4 regions of the Streptomyces sp. NPDC036815 genome follow, and region 3 is predicted to be linked to each of the others. Evidence: riboswitches for the same ligand, from Rfam matches in the RefSeq annotation. Region 3 holds a riboswitch; each other region holds the start of a gene.
What was found. A riboswitch is a leader RNA that binds a small molecule or an ion and turns the genes downstream of it on or off. The one in region 3 is predicted to bind cobalamin.
Positions count from the first base shown of each region.

Region 1: it holds a riboswitch for cobalamin, as region 3 does, so the genes downstream of both, ACZ69I_RS00175 (ABC transporter substrate-binding protein) here and ACZ69I_RS05790 (cobalamin biosynthesis protein) in region 3, are expected to answer to the same signal.
Region 2: it holds a riboswitch for cobalamin, as region 3 does, so the genes downstream of both, ACZ69I_RS34260 (energy-coupling factor ABC transporter permease) here and ACZ69I_RS05790 (cobalamin biosynthesis protein) in region 3, are expected to answer to the same signal.
Region 4: it holds a riboswitch for cobalamin, as region 3 does, so the genes downstream of both, ACZ69I_RS03720 (ABC transporter substrate-binding protein) here and ACZ69I_RS05790 (cobalamin biosynthesis protein) in region 3, are expected to answer to the same signal.

Region 1 covers NZ_JBVJPW010000001.1:31,541-34,722, reverse strand. Annotated here, with positions in the region: gene ACZ69I_RS00180 (FecCD family ABC transporter permease) at 1-931, opposite strand, end outside; gene ACZ69I_RS00175 (ABC transporter substrate-binding protein) at 1,000-1,977, opposite strand; cobalamin riboswitch at 2,022-2,153, opposite strand; gene ACZ69I_RS00170 (M67 family metallopeptidase) at 2,159-2,581, opposite strand; gene ACZ69I_RS00165 (amino acid permease) at 2,686-3,182, opposite strand, start outside.
Region 2 covers NZ_JBVJPW010000025.1:101,753-104,934, reverse strand. Annotated here, with positions in the region: gene ACZ69I_RS34270 (histidine phosphatase family protein) at 1-370, opposite strand, end outside; gene ACZ69I_RS34265 (alpha/beta fold hydrolase) at 367-1,017, opposite strand; cobalamin riboswitch at 1,189-1,372, shown strand; gene ACZ69I_RS34260 (energy-coupling factor ABC transporter permease) at 1,403-2,113, shown strand; gene ACZ69I_RS34255 (energy-coupling factor ABC transporter substrate-binding protein) at 2,113-2,499, shown strand; gene cbiQ (cobalt ECF transporter T component CbiQ) at 2,506-3,182, shown strand, end outside.
Region 3 covers NZ_JBVJPW010000001.1:1,290,332-1,293,513, reverse strand. Annotated here, with positions in the region: gene ACZ69I_RS05800 (inorganic phosphate transporter) at 1-898, shown strand, start outside; gene ACZ69I_RS05795 (hypothetical protein) at 911-1,135, shown strand; cobalamin riboswitch at 1,279-1,424, shown strand; gene ACZ69I_RS05790 (cobalamin biosynthesis protein) at 1,532-2,488, shown strand; gene ACZ69I_RS05785 (cobyric acid synthase) at 2,485-3,182, shown strand, end outside.
Region 4 covers NZ_JBVJPW010000001.1:843,363-846,544, reverse strand. Annotated here, with positions in the region: gene ACZ69I_RS03725 (FecCD family ABC transporter permease) at 1-334, opposite strand, end outside; gene ACZ69I_RS03720 (ABC transporter substrate-binding protein) at 478-1,515, opposite strand; cobalamin riboswitch at 1,582-1,766, opposite strand; gene ACZ69I_RS03715 (VOC family protein) at 1,785-2,261, opposite strand; gene ACZ69I_RS03710 (AraC family transcriptional regulator) at 2,258-3,127, opposite strand.

The DNA of each region.
Region 1 (3,182 bases), 1.3 Mb from region 3:
CCACGGGGATGTCCTGCGGCGCGGCGACGGTGCGCGCGGCGAGGTCGGCGACGACCAGGAAGACCGCGCCCATCAGCGCGACGACCGGCAGCAGCGCGCGGTGGGCGGCGCCGACCAGCATGCGGGCGGCGTGCGGGACCATCAGGCCGACGAAGCCGATGGCCCCGCTGTAGGCGACCAGGACGCCGGTGAGGAGCGAGGCGAGCACGAAGACGCCGACGCGGAAGCGGGCGGCGTCCAGGCCGAGGACGGTGGCGCCCTCCTCCCCGGCGAGGAGCAGGTCGAGGGGGCGGGCCATGGCCATCAGGAGGGCCGTGCCGACGACCAGCGTGGCGCAGGGCAGGGCGAGCATGTCCCAGCGGGCGCTGCCGAGGCCGCCGAGCGTCCAGTACATGACCTCCTTGAGGTGGTCCGCGCTGTCGGCGGTGACCAGGATGAGGCTGGTCAGCGCGGACAGGATGTACGAGACGGCGACGCCCGCGAGGATCAGGCGGCCGGTGGCGAAGCCGCCGCCGCTTCTGGCCAGGGCATAGACGAGGACCAGCGAGATCAGGGCGCCCGCGAAGGCGGCGGCCGGGATCGTGACGGTGGTCGACAGGGCGGCGCCGAGCCCGAAGACGCTGCCGAGCACGATGGCGCAGACCGCGCCGACGGAGGCGCCCGAGGAGACGCCGAGCAGGAACGGGTCGGCGAGGGGGTTGCGGACGAGGGCCTGGAGGACGGTGCCGATAACGGCCAGTCCCGCGCCGACGGCTGCGCCGAGCAGGACCCTGGGGAGTCTGACGTCGAGGACGATCGTGCGGAACGGGGAGGGTTCCGCCCTCCCCGTGAGGATGTCCATGACCTGCGCCGGGGGGATCCGCACCGAGCCCAGGGCCAGCCCGGCGAGTATCGCTCCCGCCAGGGCGGCCGTGAGTACCGCCAGGACGATGAGGCGCCGTCCCCTTGCGTGCCGTCTGTCGCCCTGCGGGCTCGTCCTCGAACGCCGGACGGGCTGGATCACAGCTGCGCCGCCAGTTTCCTCACCGCCTCCGGTGCTCGTACGCCGGTGACCACGTCCGACAGGGGCAGGACCGCGAAGCTCTTGTTCTTGATGGCCGGAATGTCCTGGAGGGCCGGGTCGTCGAGGAGGCGCTTCTTCTTCTGGGCGACCGTCGTGGCGCCGTAGTCGAGGATCAGGATGGTCTCGGGCGCGCGCTCGACGACCTTCTCCCAGGACGCGTCGCTGAAGGACTTGTCGACGTCGGCGAAGACGTTGTGGCCGCCCGCCCGTTCGATGATGTCGTTGCCGATGCCCCGGCCGCCCGCCGTGAACGCGGTCTTGTCACCGCTGTCGTAGACGAAGACGGAGCGGGCCTTCTTGCCCCGGGACGTGGACTTGGCGGCGGTGGCGGCCAGTTCGCGGCGGGCACCGTTGATCCACTGGTCGGCGCGGGCCCGCACCCCGAACGTGGCGCCGACCTCGCGGACCTCGCGGTAGACGTCGTCCATGGAGACGGGGTGCTCGGCGCAGCCCTCGACGTTGAGGCGGCTGTCGATGCCGGACTTGGCGAGGGCCGCCCGGCTGCGGCCGTCACCGGCGAGGAAGGCGCTCGCGTAGCCGCCGTACACGTAGTCCGGGTCGGCGGCGAGCAGCTTCTCGTAGGAGGGGTACTCCTTGGCGAGCACCGGGATTGCCTCGTACGCCTTCTCGTACGCGGGCAGGACCCTGTCGTCGAGGTAGGCGGTGCCCACGAGTCTGTCGCCGAGGCCGAGTTCGAGCATCACCTCGGTGGCGTGCTGATTCATGGTGACGGCGCGCTTCGGGGGCGCGTCGTACGTCGTCCGCACACCGCAGTTGGTGACGGTGTACGGGAATCCGGCGGCCTTGGCGGCGGGCTTCGTGTCTCCGTCCGGGCCGGGCGAGGAGCATGCGGCGAGCGGGACGAGCAGGGCGGCCGCGGCGAGTGCGCGTATGCCGGTGTGGCGGCGGGACATGGCTGAGCTGCCTCCTCCAGGGGATTTCCGCGTCCCCTGCGTTGCGTGGAGAAAGGCGGCAGGTCAGTTCCTGACTCCCCCGCCCCGGCCGGTATCGGCCGGAGGGACGGGGTCACAGTGGCGGGACCGTGCCGGGTTCGCACCGGCTTCCTGGCTCCTGCCGCCTCAAGGGTGGTCGGGGTCAGTATGCCTCGACGACCTGCACCTCTTCCTCGGTGACCACGCCTTCCACGATCCGGTAGGAGCGGAACTGGAAGGGGCCCGCGCCGTCGGTGTCCGCCGTGGAGACCAGGACGTAGTGCGCGCCGGGCTCGTTGGCGTAGGTGATGTCGGTGCGCGAGGGGTAGGCCTCGGTCGCGGTGTGCGAGTGGTAGACGATCACCGGCTCCTCGTCGCGGTCGTCCATGTCGCGGTAGAGCTTGAGGAGGTCGCCCGAGTCGAACTCGTAGAACGTGGGCGAGCGGGCCGCGTTCAGCATCGGGATGAAGCGCTCGGGGCGGCCGGTGCCCGCCGGACCCGCGACCACACCGCAGGCCTCGTCGGGGTGGTCCTGGCGCGCGTGCGCGACGATCTGGTCGTGGAGGGCCTGGGTGATGGTCAGCATGGGAGTCAGGATAAGCAGAGGGCCCGCACCGTACCGAAGTGTGGTACGGGCGGGCCCGAATGCTGGACAGGGGCCTTGGGGAGCCTCAGCCCTTCCGGTGCGGGTCAGTCCTTCTCGACGGAGTCGGAGACGCCGACCTTCTGCCGGTTGAAGGCCGCGGCCTCCGGGTTGCGGCTCTTGAGGACCAGGTAGGAGACCGTGAGGATCGCGGCCCAGACCGGAGCGGCGTACAGCGAGATCCGCGCGTCCTTGTCGACGCCCATCATCACGATGACCATGCCGATGAAGAGCAGGGCGAACCAGCTGGTGAAGGGGGCACCGGGGGCGCGGAAGGTGGACTGCGGCAGCTCGCCGCGGTCGGCCTTGCGGCGGTAGCGGATCTGGCAGGCCAGGATCATGATCCAGGCCCACATGCCGGAGATGGTGGCGAAGGAGACGACGTAGTTGAACGCCTCGCCCGGCCACTGGTAGTTGATCCAGACGCCGACGAGCATGAAGGCGGCCGAGACGGTGGTGCCGGTCAGCGGCAGGCCGTTCTTCGTGAGCTTGGTGAAGAACTTCGGGCCCTGGCCGTTGAGCGCCAGGTCGCGCAGCATGCGGC
Region 2 (3,182 bases), on a different contig from region 3:
CGGCCACCCGCGTGCACACGTCGGCCACGGACTCGCCGCCCGGAGCCGCGCTCTCCGGCTCGGTCAGCCAACGAGCCACCGCCTGCGGTTCCCTGGCGTGCACGTCCTCCAGCGGCCTGCCGCGCCACCTGCCCGGGTCGAGACCGGCCAGCGACGCCACCGCCAGGCCCGCCCCGAGGCCGAGGGCGTCGGCGGTCTGCGCGCAGCGCGCGCCGGGGGAGACGAGGACCTGGCACCCCGTGGGCAGGGTTCCGGCCGCCCGACGCGTCTGGGCCGCACCGGCCGGGTCGAGGGACTCGTCGTCGCCGAACACACCGCGCCGCGCCGCGGCGGTCAGGGCAGGTGTGACGAACAGCACGCGCGTGGTCACGGAACGTCCTTCCGCGGGTGGGGAGTTGGAGAGGCCTTGGCGCATCCCTCAACGGAGTGCGGCGAAGGCGCGCCGGTCCGGGGCTCGCCGCCTTCCGTGGGCTCGGCGTCCCGCACGAATCGCCGCAGGTGCGCGCGGACCGCGTCGGGTTGTTCCAGCCAGGGTTCGTGCCCGGCGCCCTCGATCCGCGTCAGCGGAAGACCGAGCCGGTGCGCCAGGGAAGCGAGTGAGGACAGGGGGCGCGGGTCGTCGGCCCCGCCGAGGAGCTCCGTTCGCGCGGGCAGGCACGCGGACAGGCCGTCGAGATGTGCGTCGAGCGGGTCCGCGCGGCCTTCCCTGCCGAGGTCACCGTTCATCGCCCAGTTGACCGGGCGCCGCCGTCGGGCAGCCTGCGTGGCCCATGCCCATCCGAGTTCGGGATCGGCGTGGTCGGTGGACCACGCCAGTGTGAGCAAGTCGACTTCCTGCTCCTCCGTACGGCCCGTCAACTCCTCCAGCGCGCGGAGCCGCTCCCTCCGTGCGGCGGACATGCGGCGGTCGCGCTCCGCCCGGTACGCGGTGCGCCAGTCACCGCCCCGCAGTGCCGTCCAGTGCAGTCGCGCCCCGTCGCGCATCGATGCGAGGCCCTGCGTCCGAATCGAGGTCACCGCGCAAACCTACCCGGACGTGACCCGCCCGCCCGCTGCCGGGAGCGTCGGACCAACACCGGCCCCACCCGCCGCACACGGCCTCTGAACAGGGGCGTACGCGGTGGTATACGCGCTCGCGTGTGCCACCCCCGCGCCCACGGCGCAAGTTGTCAGCAGATCAGTTGCGCACTAATGTCACCACGCCTTGGTGCACGGGAAATCCGGTGTGATGCCGGTGCGGCCCTCGCCACTGTGATCGGGAAGTCCGGCTCCAGCCCTCGCGGCAGCCACTGGGTACTCACGTACCCGGGAAGGCGGAGTCCGGTCGGTACGACCCGTCAGCCAGGAGACCGGCCAAGGCGCGTTGTCCATCCACGAGGTGCTGGAGAGGGTCTGCCGAGCCATGCACATAGCCGAGGGTTTCCTCCCGCCGGCGCACGCGATCGCCTGGGGCGTAGCGTCCGCGCCGTTCGTCGTCCACGGAGTCCGCTCCCTGACCCGTGAGGTCAGGGAACACCCGGAGAGCACCCTGCTCCTCGGCGCCTCCGGGGCCTTCACATTCGTTCTTTCCGCGTTGAAGATCCCGTCCGTCACGGGCAGTTGCTCGCACCCGACGGGAACCGGCCTCGGAGCGATCCTGTTCCGGCCGCCCATCATGACGGTGCTCGGCACCATCACCCTGCTCTTCCAGGCTCTGCTGCTCGCCCACGGCGGGCTCACCACCCTGGGCGCCAACGTATTCTCGATGGCGATCGTCGGGCCCTGGGCGGGATACGCGGTCTACCGGCTCCTCAAGCGGTACGACGTGCCGCTCATGGTCGCCGTGTTCTTCGGGGCGTTCGTCGCCGACCTGTCCACCTACTGCGTCACCAGCGTCCAGCTGGCCCTGGCGTTCCCCGACCCCAGCAGCGGATTCCTGGGCGCCCTGGGCAAGTTCGGCGGCATCTTCGCCGTCACCCAGATCCCGCTCGCCGTCAGCGAGGGGCTGCTCACCGTCCTGGTGATGCGGCTGCTCGTGCAGTCCAGCAAGGGCGAGCTCACCCGGCTCGGCGTGCTGCTGCAGGGCAAGCGGACCGTGACGACGGCCGAGACGAAGACGGGGGCCAACGCCTGATGAGCCGGAACGCGAAGATCAACATTCTGCTGCTCGTGGTCGTCGCCGCGCTCGCGGTGCTGCCCCTGGCACTCGGACTCGGCGACGACAAGGAAGAACCGTTCGCAGGCGCCGACGCGCAGGCCGAGACGGCGATCACCGAGATGGAGCCGGACTACGAACCGTGGTTCTCCCCGCTGTACGAACCCCCCTCCGGGGAGATCGAGTCGGCGCTCTTCGCCCTGCAGGCGGCCATGGGCGCCGGGGTGCTCGCGTACTACTTCGGGCTGCGCAAGGGACGCCGCCAGGGCGCGGAGCAGCTCCTCGAGCAGCGCGAGCGGACCGGTTCGCCGACCGGTTCGACGCCCGACGCGGCGGACAAGCGGCCCGAGACCGAGCAGGTCTGACCCGGCGTGCTGCCCATCGACGCGGCGGCGCACAGCAGCCGCTGGCGCCGCCGTCACCCCGTGGACAAGGCCGTGCTCGGGCTCGGCCTCACCGTCCTCGCCATCTCCCTGCCGCCCTGGCCGGGCGCCGCCCTGGTGGTCCTCGCGGCGCTCGTCCTGCTGCTCGGACCCGCGGGCGTGCCGCCCCGCAAGCTGTGGCGCGCCTACCGGGTGCCGCTCGGCTTCTGCGTCACGAGCGCCCTGACGCTGCTCGTCCAACTCGGCGGCCCCGACGGGTTCGTGACGCTCGCCGACGGTGGTCCCGCGCGCGCGGGCGGCCTGCTCCTGCGGACTTCCGCCGCCTCGCTCGGGGTGCTCCTGTTCGCCTTCACCACGCCGATGTCGGACCTGTTGCCGCGGCTGGTGAAGGCGGGCGTGCCCGCGCCGGTCGTGGACGTCGCACTCGTCACGTACCGGATGAGCTTCCTGCTCCTGGACTCCATGAGCCGGATCCGCCAGGCGCAGGCCGCCCGGCTCGGCCACACCACCCGCGCCGCCACCTGGCGCTCCCTGGCCGGTCTCGGCGCCACCGCGTTCGTGCGGGCCTTCGACCGGGCGGGCCGGCTGCAGGCCGGGCTCGCGGGACGCGGCTACGACGGCACGCTGCGGGTCCTCGTGCCCGACGCCCGGATCTCCCGGCGCTT
Region 3 (3,182 bases):
CAAGATCCTGATCCCGGCCGTCGCCGCTCCGCTGGTCGCGGGCATCGCCGCGACGCTGGCCACGCGCCTGACGTACCGCATCGGCCGCACCACGGACCAGAAGGCCACCGCCAAGGGCTACCGCGCAGGCCAGATCGCCTCCGCCGGACTCGTCTCCCTGGCCCACGGCACGAACGACGCGCAGAAGACCATGGGCATCATCACGCTCGCCCTGATCACGGGCGGCGTCCTGAACCCCGGCGCCAACCCCCCGATGTGGGTCATCGTCTCGGCCGGCATCGCCATCGCGCTCGGCACCTACCTCGGTGGCTGGCGCATCATCCGCACCATGGGCAAGGGCCTGACCGACCTCGCGCCGCAGCAGGGCTTCGCTGCCCAGACCAGCGCCGCGACCGCGATCCTCGCCTCCTCCCACATCGGCTTCTCGCTCTCCACCACCCAGGTCTGCTCGGGCGCCGTGATGGGCGCGGGCCTCGGCCGCAAGGGCGGCGTCGTCCGCTGGTCGACCGCCACCCGGATGTTCGTCGCGTGGGGCCTGACCCTGCCGGCCGCGGGTCTGGTCGGCGCGGGCGCCGAGTTCCTCACCAAGCAGGGCCCCTGGGGCATCACGGCCACCGCGGCGCTCCTGATCGCCGGATCGGGCGTGATCTGGACGCTCTCCCGGCGCAACGCCGTCGACCACACCAACGTCACGGATGACGAGATCCGCACCGACGACACCGCGACCACCGAGCCCGCGGGCGTGGTGACCACCGCGATCGCCGCCGTCACGCCGCCCCCCGTGGGCGCGATGGCCTCTTCCGTCGCGTCGGACGCGTCCGTCAAGGCCACCGTCACGGCTCCGACCACCACCACGACCGGCGCCATGGCGGACCCCGCCCGGCCCGCGACCGTGTAAGGACAGACCAGCATGAGCATCGACTGGGCAGCTCTCGGCTCCGTCTTCGGAGTCAGTCTCGCGGTGACCGTGGCCCTGGTGGGCCTCTTCACCCTCGGCATCGTCGGCCTCTCCAAGCAGCAGACGGCGGCCGCCTCCACCGGTGGCGCCGCCCCCCTCGCCCGCACCGGCGCGTACGCCTGCTTCGCCCTGTGCGCGGCGGCGGTGGCGTACGGGATCTTCCTGATCGTCGCCTGACGGCAGCCGTCCCGCGTGGGGCGCGGAGCGTACGGACGCTCCGCGCCCCACGCGCATGTCAGGACCTCGCGTGCGGGCCCCGCGCGCGGGCCGCCCGTGTGGGCCCCAACACACTCTCCCGCCGCAGGTCAACAGCGAGTTGACGGGCCTTCGCGGGCCGTGGTGGACTGCCCGGGCCAACTACGGCGGCAGAAGAGGAAGCCGGTGCGAATCCGGCGCGGTCCCGCCACTGTCACCGGGGAGCCATTCCCCGCGAGCCAGGAACTCTCGCCGCCGATCACGTCGAACCAGGGCGCGGACACCCTGAGTGAGGACATATCGCCATGCTCGGCCGCCCGGTGCCGCCCCTTCTCTTGAGTACGAGCCGTCTCCTCAGCGCAGCGGCGGGCTGAGCGCATGAGTGCCGATCGCGACTTCGCGTACGGCGCCGCCGCCGGCCTCCTCGGTGACCTGCTGCTCGGCGATCCCCGCCGGGGCCATCCGGTCGCCGCGTTCGGCCGTGCCGCGGGCGCCGTCGAGCGGATGCTGTGGCGCGACCACCGAGGCTGGGGTGTGCTGCACGCCGTGGTGTGCGCCGGGGGCGCGGCGGGTGCCGCCGCCCTCGCCACCGCTCTCGTACGCCGCTCCCGGGCCGGGTCCGTCGCGCTGACCGCCGCCGCCACCTGGGCCGTCGTCGGCGGTACGTCGCTGACGCGGGAGGCGCGGGCCATCGGCGGGGCGCTGGAGGCCGGGGACATCGAGGTCGCGCGGGAGCGGCTGCCGCACCTGTGCGGACGGGACCCGCAGGCGCTCGACGCCGACGGCATCGCCCGGGCCGTCGTGGAGTCCGTCGCCGAGAACACCTCCGACGCGGTCGTCGGCGCGCTCGTGTGGGGCGCCCTGGGCGGCGTCCCCGGGTTCGTCGGGTTCCGGGCCGTCAACACGCTGGACGCGATGGTGGGCCACAAGTCGCCCCGGTACCGGCGCTACGGCTGGGCGTCCGCCCGCCTCGACGACGTCTTCGGCTGGCCGGGCGCGCGGCTCACCGCGGGGCTCGCGGCGCTGGCCGGTGACTCGCCCTCGGGGGCGGTACGGGCGTGGCGCGCCGACGCGGCCGCGCACCCGAGCCCGAACGCCGGGCCCGTCGAGGCGGCCTTCGCCGGGGCGCTGGGCGTGCGGCTCGGGGGAACGCTCTCGTACGGGGGCCGGGTCGAGCACCGGCCCGTTCTGAACGCGGCGGGACGCGACGTCGAGGCGGCGGACATCGAGCGGGCCGCCGAGCTGTCCCGCCGGGTCGGCCTGCTCGCCCTCGGGGTCGTGGTGGGTGCCCGCTGGGTGCTGCGGTCGGCAAGGTCGAGGAGAGGGAAAGCATGAGCGGTGGACTGCTGGTCGCCGGGACCACCTCGGACGCGGGGAAGAGCGTCGTCACCGCCGGCATCTGCCGGTGGCTGACCCGCAAAGGGGTGTCCGTCGCGCCGTTCAAGGCGCAGAACATGTCCCTCAACTCCTTCGTCACCCGTGAGGGGGCGGAGATCGGCCGGGCCCAGGCCATGCAGGCCCAGGCCGCCCGCGTCGAGCCCAGCGCGCTGATGAACCCCGTACTACTCAAGCCCGGCGGTGACCGCTCGAGCCAGGTCGTGCTGATGGGCAGGCCCGTGGGCGAGATGAGCGCCCGTGGCTACCACGGGGGGCGGCAGGCGCAGTTGCTCGACACGGTCGTGGGATGCCTGGAGGAGCTCCGGGGCACGTATGACGCCGTGATCTGTGAGGGCGCGGGCAGTCCCGCCGAGATCAACCTGCGGCGCACCGACATCGTGAACATGGGCATCGCGCGCGCCGCCCGCTTCCCCGTACTGGTGGTCGGGGACATCGACCGGGGCGGGGTGTTCGCGTCGTTCTTCGGGACGACGGCGCTGCTGAGCGCGGCCGACCAGGAACTCGTCGCGGGCTACCTGGTGAACAAGTTCCGGGGCGACGTCTCCCTGCTCGAACCCGGGCTCGACATGCTGCACGGGCTCACCGGGCGGCGCACGTTCGGTGTGCTGCCGTTCCAGCACGGGCTGGGCAT
Region 4 (3,182 bases), 450 kb from region 3:
CGAGGGGGTTGCGGAGCAGGGACTGCATGACCGCCCCGCAGACCGCGAGGCCCGCGCCGCACACCGCGGCGAGCAGGGTGCGGGGCATCCGCAGGTTCCAGACGATGCCGTCCCTGATCGGGGTGAGCGGGGTCTCGCCCCAGCCGAGGTGGGCGGCGACGGTCGACCACACGTCGGGCACGGAGATGTCCGCGGGGCCGATGGTGACGGCCACGGACACGGAGAGGAGGAGCGCGACGACGCCCAGCGACCAGAGCAGGCCCAGGCGCAGCCCTGTCCGCAGGCCGTGCGGCGGGGCGGGCGGGTGTACGGCACCGGGTGCCACGTCCCGCATGCCCCGTGCCACGTCCCGCGTGCCGGGCGCCACCTCCTCCGTGCCCCGTGCCCCGTCCTGCGCCCCGTCCTGCGTGCCCCGTGCCCCGTCCCGCGTGCCGGGCGCCACCTCCTCCGTGCCGGGCGCCACCCCGCCCACCCGCGTCACGTGACGAGTCCGAACTTCCGCAGCGCGGCCGCGACCTGTTCGATGCCGTCGACCGTGCGGATCGTGGGGTTCATGGCCTGGCCGCTGAGCAGCACGTACCGCTTCTTCTTCACGGCGGTCAGGTTCTTCGTCGCCGGGTTGGACTCCAGGAACTCGATCTTCGCGGCGGCGCTCTCGGCCGACTGCGACTTGCGCGTGAGGTCGCCGAGGACGATGACGTCGGGGTCGCGGTCGGCGACGGTCTCCCAGTTGATCTGGGGCCACTCCTCGCGGGTGTCGTCGAAGACGTTCTTCGCGCCGAGTTCGCGGGTGATGATGCCGGGGGCGCCGCAGCAGCCCGCCATGTACGGGGCGTCGGAATTGGCGAACCAGTACATGAGGCGCGCGTCGGAGGCGTCGATGTCCTTCGTGGCCGCCGTGACGCGGTCCTTCATGCCCGCGATCAGCTTCTCGCCGCGCTTCTTCACGTCGAAGACCTTCGCGAGGTCGCGCACCTCGCCGTAGACGCTCTCCATGGTGAGGGTCTTCACGCGCTTGCCGTCGCCCGCGCCGTCGTTGTCCTTGCCCGCGCAGTCGGTGGGCGAGACGTAGACGGGCACGCCGAGCTCGCCGAACTTCGTACGGTCGGCGACGCCGCCCTTGCCGACCGTGTAGAGGAAGGAGGCGCTGACGAAGTCCGGCTCCTTGGCGAGGACCTTCTCCAGCGACGGGTAGCGGTCGGCGAGGCGCTCCACCTTCGCGTTGTCCTTCGCCAGGTTCTTCAGGACCGGGTCGGTCCAGGTGCCGGTGCCCACCATCCGGTCGGCGAGGCCGAGGGAGAGCAGGATCTCCGTGGATCCCTGGTCGAGGGAGACGGCCCGCCGCGGCGGCGCCGTCACCTTCGCCTCCTTGCCGCAGGAGGTGACCGTGACCGGATAGCCGTCGGCGCTCCCGCCCCCGGAGTGCGCGGAGTTCCGTGCGGAGCCGTCGCCGCACGCGGTGAGCGCGAGCAGACCGGCACAGAGGAGGGCGAATGTACGGGCTGTCGAGGACACGTGATCCCTTGAGTCTCACGGCTCATACGCGGAGCCTGGCCTGCGTCACGACCTCCGTCGCCCGGTGTGCGAGCGGAGGCGCCAGCAGGTCTTCGGACTCGGGATCGACCGGGCGGGGCGCCTTCCCGGGCGTCCGGAGACACCCAGTGGCCGTGGCCCCGCCCGTCCCCCTCACCGCTGCGCGTCAGTTCCGGATTCGCACCGGATTCCCTGGCCCAGGTGTGGGTTTGACTGGCTTGCGCAAGTTATCACGCACCTGTCACACGCCTTCACGTGGTCGGCGCGGGCCTCGGCTCGCCGCGGTAGGTGCCGAACGACCAGCGGTTTCCCTCCGGGTCCTCGATGGCGAACTCGCGGCTGCCGTACGGCTTGTCCTCGATCTCGGCGGTGATCTTCACGCCCGCCCCGGTGAGGCGGCGGTACAGGTCGTCCACCCGGGCGGTGACGACGTAGGCGCCCCCGGTGCCGGGTGTGCCGCAGGTGGCCGCGGCCTCCGGGTCGTACGAGCCGAGCATGATGCCACCGCCCTCGGGCCAGTCGAGCTGGGCGTGGGCGACGCGGCCCCCGTCCTCGTAGACGGCGGTGCGCAGGAAGCCGACGGTGTCGACGAGGAAGTCGATCAGCGCGGGGGCGTCCTGGGCCTGCACGCCCGGCCAGACGGCGGGAGGGGGCGTGGTGAGGTGCTCACCCGCGGCGGGGGCCGGCTCGGGGTTCGGGTTCGGTGTGGTGTGCGGTGTGGTGTTCATGTCTTCGAGTCTTCGTCCTTGCCGTGCGCCCCGGCTTGGATATTCCGGCACTCTTCGGCCAGCCAGTGGGTGGGGCTCGCCCCGGTGTACTGCCGGAAGTCGCGGACGAGGTGCGAGTGGTCGTAGTAGCCGGTGTCGGCCGCGACCCGGGCGAGGTCCGGCGGGGCGCCCGCCGCGACGGCGCGGACCACGGCGGCCTTGGCGTGCTGGAAGCGCATGAGGCGCGCGGCCTGCTTGGGGCTGAGGCCGGTCTCGGCGCGGAACAGCGCGGTCAGCCTCCGCTCGCTGAGCGCGACGTGCCGGGACAGGCCGCCCAGGGTGCCCGTGCCGCGGTGCCGGGCCAGCCAGGCCCAGGCCTCGGCGACCTCGGGGCGGACGGCCCCCGCGGCGCGGCCGTCGGACGCGCGCCGCCGCAGGTAGGCGGAGAGGTGGGTGAACCGGTCCGCCCAGGTGTCCAGTTCGCACAGCCGCTCCCGTACGTCGGCGGCGCGGTCGCCGAACACGTCGGCGCCGTCGACGACGAGCTGACCGGTCAGGTCGGCCGCGGGCACGCCGAGGAGTGCCCGGGCCGCGAGGGGGTGCACGGCGAGCTGGATGCCCGCCTCGTGCTCGGGCTGGACGACGTACGCGGGGCTCCGGTGCAGGCCGCCCACGACGATCTCGGTGCGTGCCGCGTCCGGCCCCGTGGCCCGGTCGGGGGTGGCGCCGGTGGCGATGGGCCCGTCGAGCGAGAAGATCACCGTCAGGTACGGCGAGGGCAGGCCCCGGTGCAGGGCGGGGCGCTGCCCCGCGGTGCGGTAGCCGACGGCGGAGACGACCATGCCGTCGAGCCGCGGCGCGGCCCTGACGAACTCACGGGAGCCCATGCGAACCAGTATGCGCGGCGGGTCCCGAGGGGTCGCGGCGACCACCGCGGTGAGC